Regions from separate parts of the Aeromonas intestinalis genome, predicted to be linked through region 2. Evidence: riboswitches for the same ligand, from Rfam matches in the RefSeq annotation. Region 2 holds a riboswitch; the other holds the start of a gene.

Region 1 (4,418 bases), on a different contig from region 2:
GTCTTCACCGGCCTGCCCGCCATCTTCGTGCGCCTGCAGGGGTGCCCCGTGGGTTGCCCCTGGTGCGATACCCGTCACACCTGGGTGGTGGACCCGGCCCGTGAAGTGGGCCCAGGCGAGGTGCTGGACAGATCCAACGAGTGCGATGGCTGGAGCAAGATGAGCACGGAGGCGATCCTCGAGAGCTTCGAGACCCTGGGCTACCAGGCGCGCCATGTGGTGATCACCGGTGGCGAGCCCTGCCTCTACGATCTCCATGAGCTCTCGGGCGCCCTGCTGGATGCGGGTTACCAGGTACAGATCGAAACCAGCGGTACCAGCGAGATCCTGACCCATGCACAGACCTGGGTCACCGTTTCCCCGAAGATCGGGATGAAGGGGGGCTTGCCTGTACTGGTGTCGGCGCTCGAGCGGGCGAACGAGATCAAGCACCCGGTGGCGACCGAGCGACACATCGAAGAGCTCGATGCCCTGCTGGCAACCGCCAGTCTACGCCCCGATGTGGTGATTGCCTTGCAGCCCATCAGCCAGAAGCCGAGGGCCACCGAACTTGCCATGGCGACCTGTATCGCCCGCAATTGGCGACTATCCATCCAGACTCACAAATATCTGAATATCGATTAAGATGGATAATCTCACGGACGAGCGGGTATTGCTCACCCTGGCAAACCAGATGCCTTACGGAAAATATCGGGGCCGGCGTATCATCGATATTCCGGAGCCCTATCTGGTGTGGATGGCCCGCACCGGTTTTCCGGCAGGATCCCTGGGCCAGTCATTGGCACTGGCGTACGAGATAAAACTCAATGGACTGGAGTCCATGATTATTCCCATTATTAACAGGATGTCGCCATGAGAATATATACCCGGCAGGGGGACAAGGGACTCACTCGCTTGGCCGATGGCTCCCGTTTGGCCAAGGATGATCCGCGCGTCGAGACCTATGGCGCCATCGATGAGTTAAATTCCCAGATAGGTCTGTTGATGGCCGAAATACCCGAGCAGGAGAAAACCCTGCTGGCCGAGCTGATATTGCTGCAGCAGGAGTTATTTGACTTGGGAGGAGAGCTGGCCTTTTCCAGCGAGGCGCAAAATAGCGAACTGTGGCAGGTCAGCGAGCAGTGGACATTGCGCCTCGAGCAGCAAATAGATGCCTACAGCGCCAAGTTGCCTGCGCTGCATAATTTCATTTTGCCAAGCGGCTCCCGGGCGGCGGCCCAGGCCCATGTGGTGCGTACCCTGACCCGCCGCTGCGAGCGGTTGCTGCTGGGCCTGAGTCGCACCGAGCAGGTCAACCCGGCGGTCTTGCCCTATCTGAACCGGCTGAGCGACTGGTTCTTCACGGTGGCGCGGTATCTGCTCGTCTGTACCGGCACGCCCGAGGTGCTCTGGGTCAAGGCCGCAGATCGCGGCTAGGCCAGATTCGGGACAATAAAAAACCTCGCCATGGCGAGGTTTTTTATTGCAAGGGTCGCGCTGTTTTCAGATGGCGAACGCTTCCACGGATTTACCTTCGGCCACGGCCTTGGCAATGGTGGAGGGCATGCGACCCTGACCGGTCCAGGTTTTTTCCACGCCGTTGTCATCGAGATAGCGATATTTGGCGGGGCGGGGGGCACGTTTGCTTTTACCGGCTTTGGGGGAATCGACGGCCACTGTGCCTACCAATTCGGCGGGGTCAATGCCGGCCGCTTTCAGCATTTCGGCATATTCGGCAATTTTACGTTGATGTTCTTCCCGCGCCTGACGGTCGGCAGATTCATCCTGCTGGCGTTCGGTGACGATGGTGGTGAGTTTTTCCAGACCTTCTTCCAATTGTTCCAGCGTCAGTTCACGGCAGGTCGCCCGCAGACTACGGATATTCAACAGCACTTTCAGAAATTCGTTCATATTGGCTACCACGCGAGCAGAAATATACAGGGGGGATGAAAAGCTATTTTCGTTAATTTATAGGGGGGCTCGCCATCAAGTCAAGCGCGCGGAATTAATTATGGGAAAATATAAATTAAGCCAGGCGAGATAGCGGGGCGATATATTGCCCCGATGGGCGGTCATTAATCTTCAAATGAGTTCCAGATAGATGAAAATGTCGGCTGGATCGATTTTTGTGAACCATTTGACTACCCCTTCGCGATTCATCGCCATACTCGCATTGAATTTTAATCAAAAAACTTGCTATCACACCGTGCCTCGATAAAATGTGCCCCGAATACCTTTAAGTAGAGGCGCGCTGCCTATGAGTAACCGAGCGGAGGGTGATGCCTGCGATGCTCGAGGAAAGGAGTCGGCGCCGAAGTGACCAGGCCATCATACCGGGTTGCTGGTTCTGCATCGAACAGGTGCAGGACTGCCATAGTCATCCACTATGGAGCGCTACCTGAAGGGGCTGAGGAGTATTACCTCCCCATGGGTTTTGTTTCTTTATCCTCTCGGTAGATCTCCACCTGCTGTCTTTAGGTGCAAAGAGATCATGGACATCGTTCACTACGCCGACTCCGGTTGGTCTATCGTTCCCCCCTTGCTGGCCGTCGCATTGGCTATCATCACCCGCCGCGTCCTGGTGTCGCTGGGGGTGGGTATCATTGCGGGCAGCCTGCTGCTCAATCAGTTTGACCCCCTCGCTTCCCTGCATTACATGCTGAACACCGTGCTCAAGATCTTCTGGGTCGATGGCGCATTGAATCGTGACAACGTGAACATGATCCTGTTCATGCTGCTGCTGGGTGGCCTCATCAGCCTGATGAGCGTCTCCGGTGCCACTCGCGCCTTCGCAGAGTGGGCCGCGAAACGCGCCAAGACCCGCAAGGGGGCCAAGGCGCTGACCGGCATGATGGTGTTCGCCTTCTTCATCGATGACTTCTTCCACAGCCTGTCGGTGGGGGCCATCTGCCGTCCGGTCACCGATCGCTTCCAGATCTCCCGCGCCAAGCTGGCCTATCTGCTGGACTCCACCGCAGCGCCGGTCTGCGTGCTGATGCCCATCTCCTCCTGGGGGGCCTACATCATCGCCCTGGTGGGCGGCATCATGGCGGCCCATGGCCTGACGGATCAGAGCCCCATCTCCGCCTTCGTCGAGATGATCCCCATGAACCTCTACGCCGTGTTCACCCTGATCATGGTGCTGGTGGTGATCGCCTTCCAGCTCGACATCGGCTCCATGCGCCAGCACGAGCAGTGGGCCCTGGAGGGCAAGCTGTGGGATGAGTCCAAGGGCCGACCCATCGGTCTGGACATGGAGTGCCCCGAGGAGAGCAACGGCGGCATGATCGACATGGTGCTGCCGATCCTGACCCTGACTCTGGCCACCGTCTACTTCATGATTGACTCCGGTGCCGCCGTGCTGGCCAGCAAGGGTGAACCCTTCAGCGTGCTCGGCTCGTTCGAGAATACCAATGTCGGCTCCTCCCTGGTCTATGGCGCCCTGTGCAGCCTGGTGGTCTCCATCGGCTTGGCCATGCGCCTCAAGCTGGGTGCCAAGAACTGGATGAAGGCAGCGCCGCAAGGCGTGATGGCCATGCTGCCCGCCATCAACATCCTGCTGTTCGCCTGGACCATCGGTGCCGTGGTGCGTGACGTGGAGACCGGCAAGTACCTGGCTTCCATGGCCAACGGCAACCTGCCGGTGGAAGTGTTGCCCGCCGTGGTGTTCGTGCTCTCCTGCGCCATGGCGTTTGCCACCGGCACCAGCTGGGGCACCTTCGGCATCATGCTGCCGCTGGCCGGTGACATGGCGGCCGCGAGCGATGTGGCCCTGATGCTGCCCATGCTGGCCGCCGTGCTGGCGGGCTCGGTGTTCGGGGATCACAGCTCCCCCATCTCCAGCACCAGCATACTGTCGGCCACCGGCGCCGGCTGCCATCACATCGATCACGTGATGACCCAGCTGCCCTACGCCCTTGCCATCGCCTTCGGCGCGGCCATGGGCTACCTGGTGATGGGGCTGATGCACTCCGTACTGGCAGGCTTCACCGTCAGTGCCCTCTGGTTTGTCATCTTCTCCAGCTATCACCTGCGCAAGGCGCGGCAGGCGAGAGCGCTGGCAGTCGCATAAATTAAACAAGGGGCCCACGGGCCCCTTGGTTTTGGCGGGGGCATTGGTTAGCATGCGCCCCATAAATTCAGTTTCGGAACAGTACCATGGCTTCACTGCACTACAAATTCGCCACCATGAACTCGGGCAAGTCGACCCAGCTTATTCAGGCGCACTTCAACTACCTGGAGCGAGGCATGGTTCCGCTGGCCATGACGCCGGTCATCGACGATCGCTTCGGAACCGGGGTGATCAGTGCAAGAGTAGGCTTGGAGCTGAAGGTGGAAGTGTTCAGTGACAGCTGTGATCTGTTCGAGATGGTCCAGACACGCCACGGCGAGAAGAAGATCGATGTGTTCATCGTCGACGAGGCCCAGTTCCTGACTCG
Region 2 (4,418 bases):
TGGTGTTCGGCTCCCGCCCGCAGAACGACGAGGCGCTGGCCCGGGCCGGCATCGAGGCGCAGTACCACAAGCGCATCCGGGTCACCGACGATCAGAGCTTCGACCTCATCAAACAGGTGTGTGGCGGGCTGCAGTACGACATCACGGCCCAGCTCTCCATGGGGATCGCCAACACCCCCATGCAGGGGGCACGCCTGAGCGTGGTGAGTGGCAACTTCGTCACCGCCCAGCCGCTCGGGGTGGAGGATGGCGTCGACTACTGCCACAGCGGCCGGGTGCGCCGCATCGATGTGGAGGGGATCCGTCGCCAGCTGGATCAGCAGGCCATGGTGCTCATCTCCCCCATCGGCTGCTCGGTCACCGGCGAGAGCTTCAACCTGAGCTCGGAAGAGGTGGCGCGGCGGGTCGCGGTGGATCTCAAGGCCGACAAGCTCATCTGTTTCAGCAGCACCCAGGGGGTCATGGACCGCCACGGCGAGGCCATCTCCGAGCTCTTCCCCGAGCAGGCCGAAGAGCTCCTGGTGGAGCTGGAGCAGGCGGGAGAAGAGATGTCCGGCACCGCCCGTTACCTGCGCGCGGCCATCGCTTCGTGTCGCGGCGGCGTTCCCCGCTCCCACCTGGTGAGCTATCAGGATGACGGCGCCATGCTGCAGGAGCTGTTCAGCCGTGACGGCCTCGGCACCCAGATAGTGCGCGAAAGTGCCGAGCGGGCGCGGGCCGCCGCCATCGAGGACATCGGCGGCATCCTGGATCTCATTCGCCCGCTGGAAGAGGAAGGCATACTGGTGCGCCGCTCCCGCGAGCAACTGGAGATGGAGATCGACAAGTTCACCATCATCGAGCGGGACGGTCTCATCATCGGCTGCGCCGCCCTCTACTGCTTCATGGAGGAGGCCATGGCCGAGATGGCCTGCGTCGCCATCCACCCGGATTACCGCAACTCCAACCGTGGAGATCAGCTGATCGCCAAGGTGGCCGAGCGGGCCAAACGGCTCGGCATCGAGCGTCTGTTCGTGCTCACCACCCGCTCCATTCACTGGTTCCGGGAACGGGGCTTCGAGCCGCTGGAGGTGGAAGACTTGCCGGTGGCACGCCAGCGCTTCTACAACTGGCAGCGCAGATCCAAGGTATTGTCCAAGACAATCGCGTAACTCTTTGTACGAAGCATTTAGCTAACTGATTGATCTTGTGCCTGGTTCCTGTCGATTGTTGATTTTTTTGCAAACTCGATTGACAGTGCATTCCAGTGCAGGGTATTTCTACATGCACGCCACCTCAGGGTGGCACCAGAAGAGGAGCGCTGCCCAGGCAGCCCAAGGGAGGACGCCAGCGTCCGGTGAACTTGGGTCAGGGGGAGCAGCGCCGAGACGAGGCGGGTCGCTGGAGACCACCACGTCGGCTGCGGGGGCTGAATCCCCCGGGTTGTCATCGGTCGTGTGCATCCCACAGGCATCCATCAGGATGTCTGTGGGATGGGCACCGCGGATGGAGTGCTTCTGGCCGGGACCCTCGTGTTTTCCTGCCATTTATCGCCTCCTCCTCTCTTTTGCCTGCTGAAACCGGATTTTCACCTTGAGACAGGAGTATGTTATGAGCCAGATCAACGTCGCCAAGTTCGGCGGAACCAGTGTCGCCGATGCCGCGGCCATGAACCATTGTGCCGACGTGGTACTGGCCAATCCGGCGACCCGGGTGGTGGTGCTGAGTGCCAGCGCCGGCGTCACCAACCTGCTGGTGAGTCTGGCGCAAGGGGAACTGGACGAGGCGGGTCAGGATGCCCAGCTCGCCCGGCTCGCCGACATTCAGCAAGCCATACTGACGGCGCTGGGGGAACCCGGCGATGTGAGCGCCATCATCCACGCTCAGCTCGCCGAGATCCGGACCATGGCCCGTCAGGCCCAGTTGCACACGGACGCTGAACTCGCCGACAGGCTCATCGCCTGCGGTGAACTGATGTCGACTCGCCTCTTTACCGAGCTGCTGCACCAGCGCGGCGTCAAGGCCCAGTGGCAGGATGCGCGCCAGCTGATGCGCACCGACAGCCGCTTTGGCAAGGCGAGCGTGGATCTCGCCGCCACCCGCACTCTCTGCCAGGCCAGCCTGGGGCCCCTGCTTGGCGACAGCCTGGTCATCACCCAGGGCTTCATCGGCGCCGACGGCGACGGCCGTACCACCACCCTGGGACGCGGGGGCTCCGACTACAGCGCGGCCCTGCTGGCCGAGGCGCTGGATGCCAGCAGCATTGAGATCTGGACCGACGTGCCCGGCATCTACACCACGGATCCGCGCCTCGTCACCCGGGCCCGCCCCATTCCCGAAATCAGCTTCGTGGAGGCGGCCGAGATGGCCACCTTCGGCGCCAAGGTACTGCATCCGGCCACCCTGCAGCCGGCCCTGCGCCAGGACATTCCGGTCTTCGTCGGCTCCGCCAAGGATCCGGCTGCAGGCGGCACCTGGATCCGCGCCAGCACCACCACCAACCCGCTGTTCCGGGCCGTGGCCCTGCGCCGCTCCCAGGTGCTGGTCACCCTGCACAGCCTCAACATGTTCCACGCCTACGGCTTTTTGGCCGAAGTGTTCGGCATCCTGGCGCGCCATCGCATCTCGGTGGATCTCATCACCACCTCCGAAGTGAGCGTGTCGCTCACCCTGGATCACACCGGCAGCCAGAGCAACGGCGAACCCATCCTCGGCGACAAGGTGCTGGCGGAGCTGGGGCAGTTGTGCAAGGTCGAAGTGGAAACGGATCTTGCACTGGTGGCCCTCATCGGCAACCGCATGAGTGAGGCAGCCGGGGTCGGCAGCCGGGTATTTGATGCCATCCGCGAGCACAATATCCGCATGATCTGCTACGGCGCCAGCGCCCATAACCTCTGCTTCCTGGTCAAAGAGAGCGAGGCGGGCCACATCGTCAACCGTCTCCATCAGGAGCTGCTCGACTGAGCCCAATGACGACAATCCTCCATCAACAAGAAGAGGGGGCCCCGGGCCCCCGTGAGGGTTTTGTGAAGGGGAAACCCCGGGGGGGCGCCCCGAGTAGGGCGAAAGCCTGGACGGCCTGTGGCAGCAGATGCTCCCTGATGGGGTCGCGCAAAGCCGCGAGCCGCGCGAGCAAGCCCTGCTGACCGAGCCCGGCCTCTTCGTCGCTCAGGCTGGCTGCGAGGGATGGATAGTGATCCCGCACCGCCCTCTCCAGCCAGTCGAGACGACGCAACGTGAGGGGGCCGCAGCTCTTGCCGCCGAGATCGTCGTCGATATCGAGCCGATGGCTGCGATACATATCCTGCCACCAGTTGGCCGCCAGCGCTTCGTCACTCTCGAGGGCGGTGCGCCAGCGCGCCAGCAGCGCCTGCATCCGGGCCAGCACGGCGGGATTGGCCCCTTCCCGGTGCAGGTATTGCAACTCGTCCGTGGCCCAGGCGAGGCAGAGGGTGCGCCAGTGGTGAAACAGCGGCAGGGGATCCGCCTCGTCCAGCCAGAGACCGGAGAGGGTACGGGTCTCCAGCCGCTCGGGTACATGAAACTCGGGATCGGACAGGCCGTTGGAGTTGAATTCGTGGCGGGGATCGAAGGGCCACATGTAACCAAAGTCGAACACCGAGATCTGCTGGCCGTCATCGAGCAGGTTGCCCGGGCTCGGATCCCAGTCAAACCAGCCCCAGCGGGCCAGCTCCGCCTGCACCGCCAGCATCTGCGCCAGATTGCGCCGGTTCAGGGTCTTGACGGGATCCCCCCTGAGCCAGGGGGAGACCAGCACCCCGGCCCGGGCCGAACCGAAGCAGGTGCAGACCACGTGGGAGAGGATGGTGGGGTGCAACTCTCGCAGGGTTTCAATCTCCCGGCGCCGCTCCAGCTCGGTCAAGAAGGCGGTCTGACCGTCCACATTGGCCACCAGGGAGTCGGCCCTGCGCCGCTTGAGGCACCAGTGATGACCCTCGACTTTCAGATGAAACACTTCGGCGGTGAGGCCGTGGCGATAGACCCTGAGCACATCAGGGTGATCCTCGGTCAGCTTGAGCAATTGGGCCAATGGCTGGGGACAGTCGCGTTCACGCCCGATCCGGATCTCCTCTTTGCGCTCCAGCATCTGGAGCAGCCTTGCCTGACGTGCCGCAACCTTAGGATTCATACATGTACCTCCGACCGTTATTGAGAGACTAAGCAGCAAGACAGAGGCAAACCAGCGGCAAACGCTCATGATGCCGTTTTCATCACAGAATCAATCCGGCCTCTGGATCGGGATCACAATTTGCAAGTCAATACAGTCACACAATATTCATCTTTCGGTCATTAAATTGACATCAAGGAACCCACCCAGCACCATCGGGTCAAAATAGATGCAGCCATGGCTGCGAACCCCGCTCCAAGGATGAGCTTTTTATGAATGCCCCCCAGTTCGGTCACAGCCCTCCCTCCCG

What was found. Region 2 has a riboswitch for lysine ahead of lysC (lysine-sensitive aspartokinase 3). Riboswitches for the same ligand answer to the same signal wherever they lie in the genome.
Region 1: another riboswitch for lysine. It lies ahead of ACW5W7_RS04515 (Na+/H+ antiporter NhaC family protein); the one in region 2 lies ahead of lysC (lysine-sensitive aspartokinase 3).

What each region holds. Positions count from the first base shown of each region.
Region 1 covers NZ_JBSTYK010000003.1:45,377-49,794, reverse strand. Annotated here, with positions in the region: gene queE (7-carboxy-7-deazaguanine synthase QueE) at 1-624, shown strand, start outside; gene ACW5W7_RS04530 (DUF3820 family protein) at 626-856, shown strand; gene ACW5W7_RS04525 (cob(I)yrinic acid a,c-diamide adenosyltransferase) at 853-1,416, shown strand; gene ACW5W7_RS04520 (H-NS family histone-like protein) at 1,483-1,890, opposite strand; lysine riboswitch at 2,213-2,384, shown strand; gene ACW5W7_RS04515 (Na+/H+ antiporter NhaC family protein) at 2,471-4,051, shown strand; gene ACW5W7_RS04510 (thymidine kinase) at 4,138-4,418, shown strand, end outside.
Region 2 covers NZ_JBSTYK010000011.1:140,572-144,989, reverse strand. Annotated here, with positions in the region: gene argA (amino-acid N-acetyltransferase) at 1-1,151, shown strand, start outside; lysine riboswitch at 1,283-1,504, shown strand; gene lysC (lysine-sensitive aspartokinase 3) at 1,591-2,943, shown strand; partial or broken gene ACW5W7_RS15280 (hypothetical protein) at 3,062-4,129, opposite strand; gene ACW5W7_RS15275 (LTA synthase family protein) at 4,381-4,418, shown strand, end outside.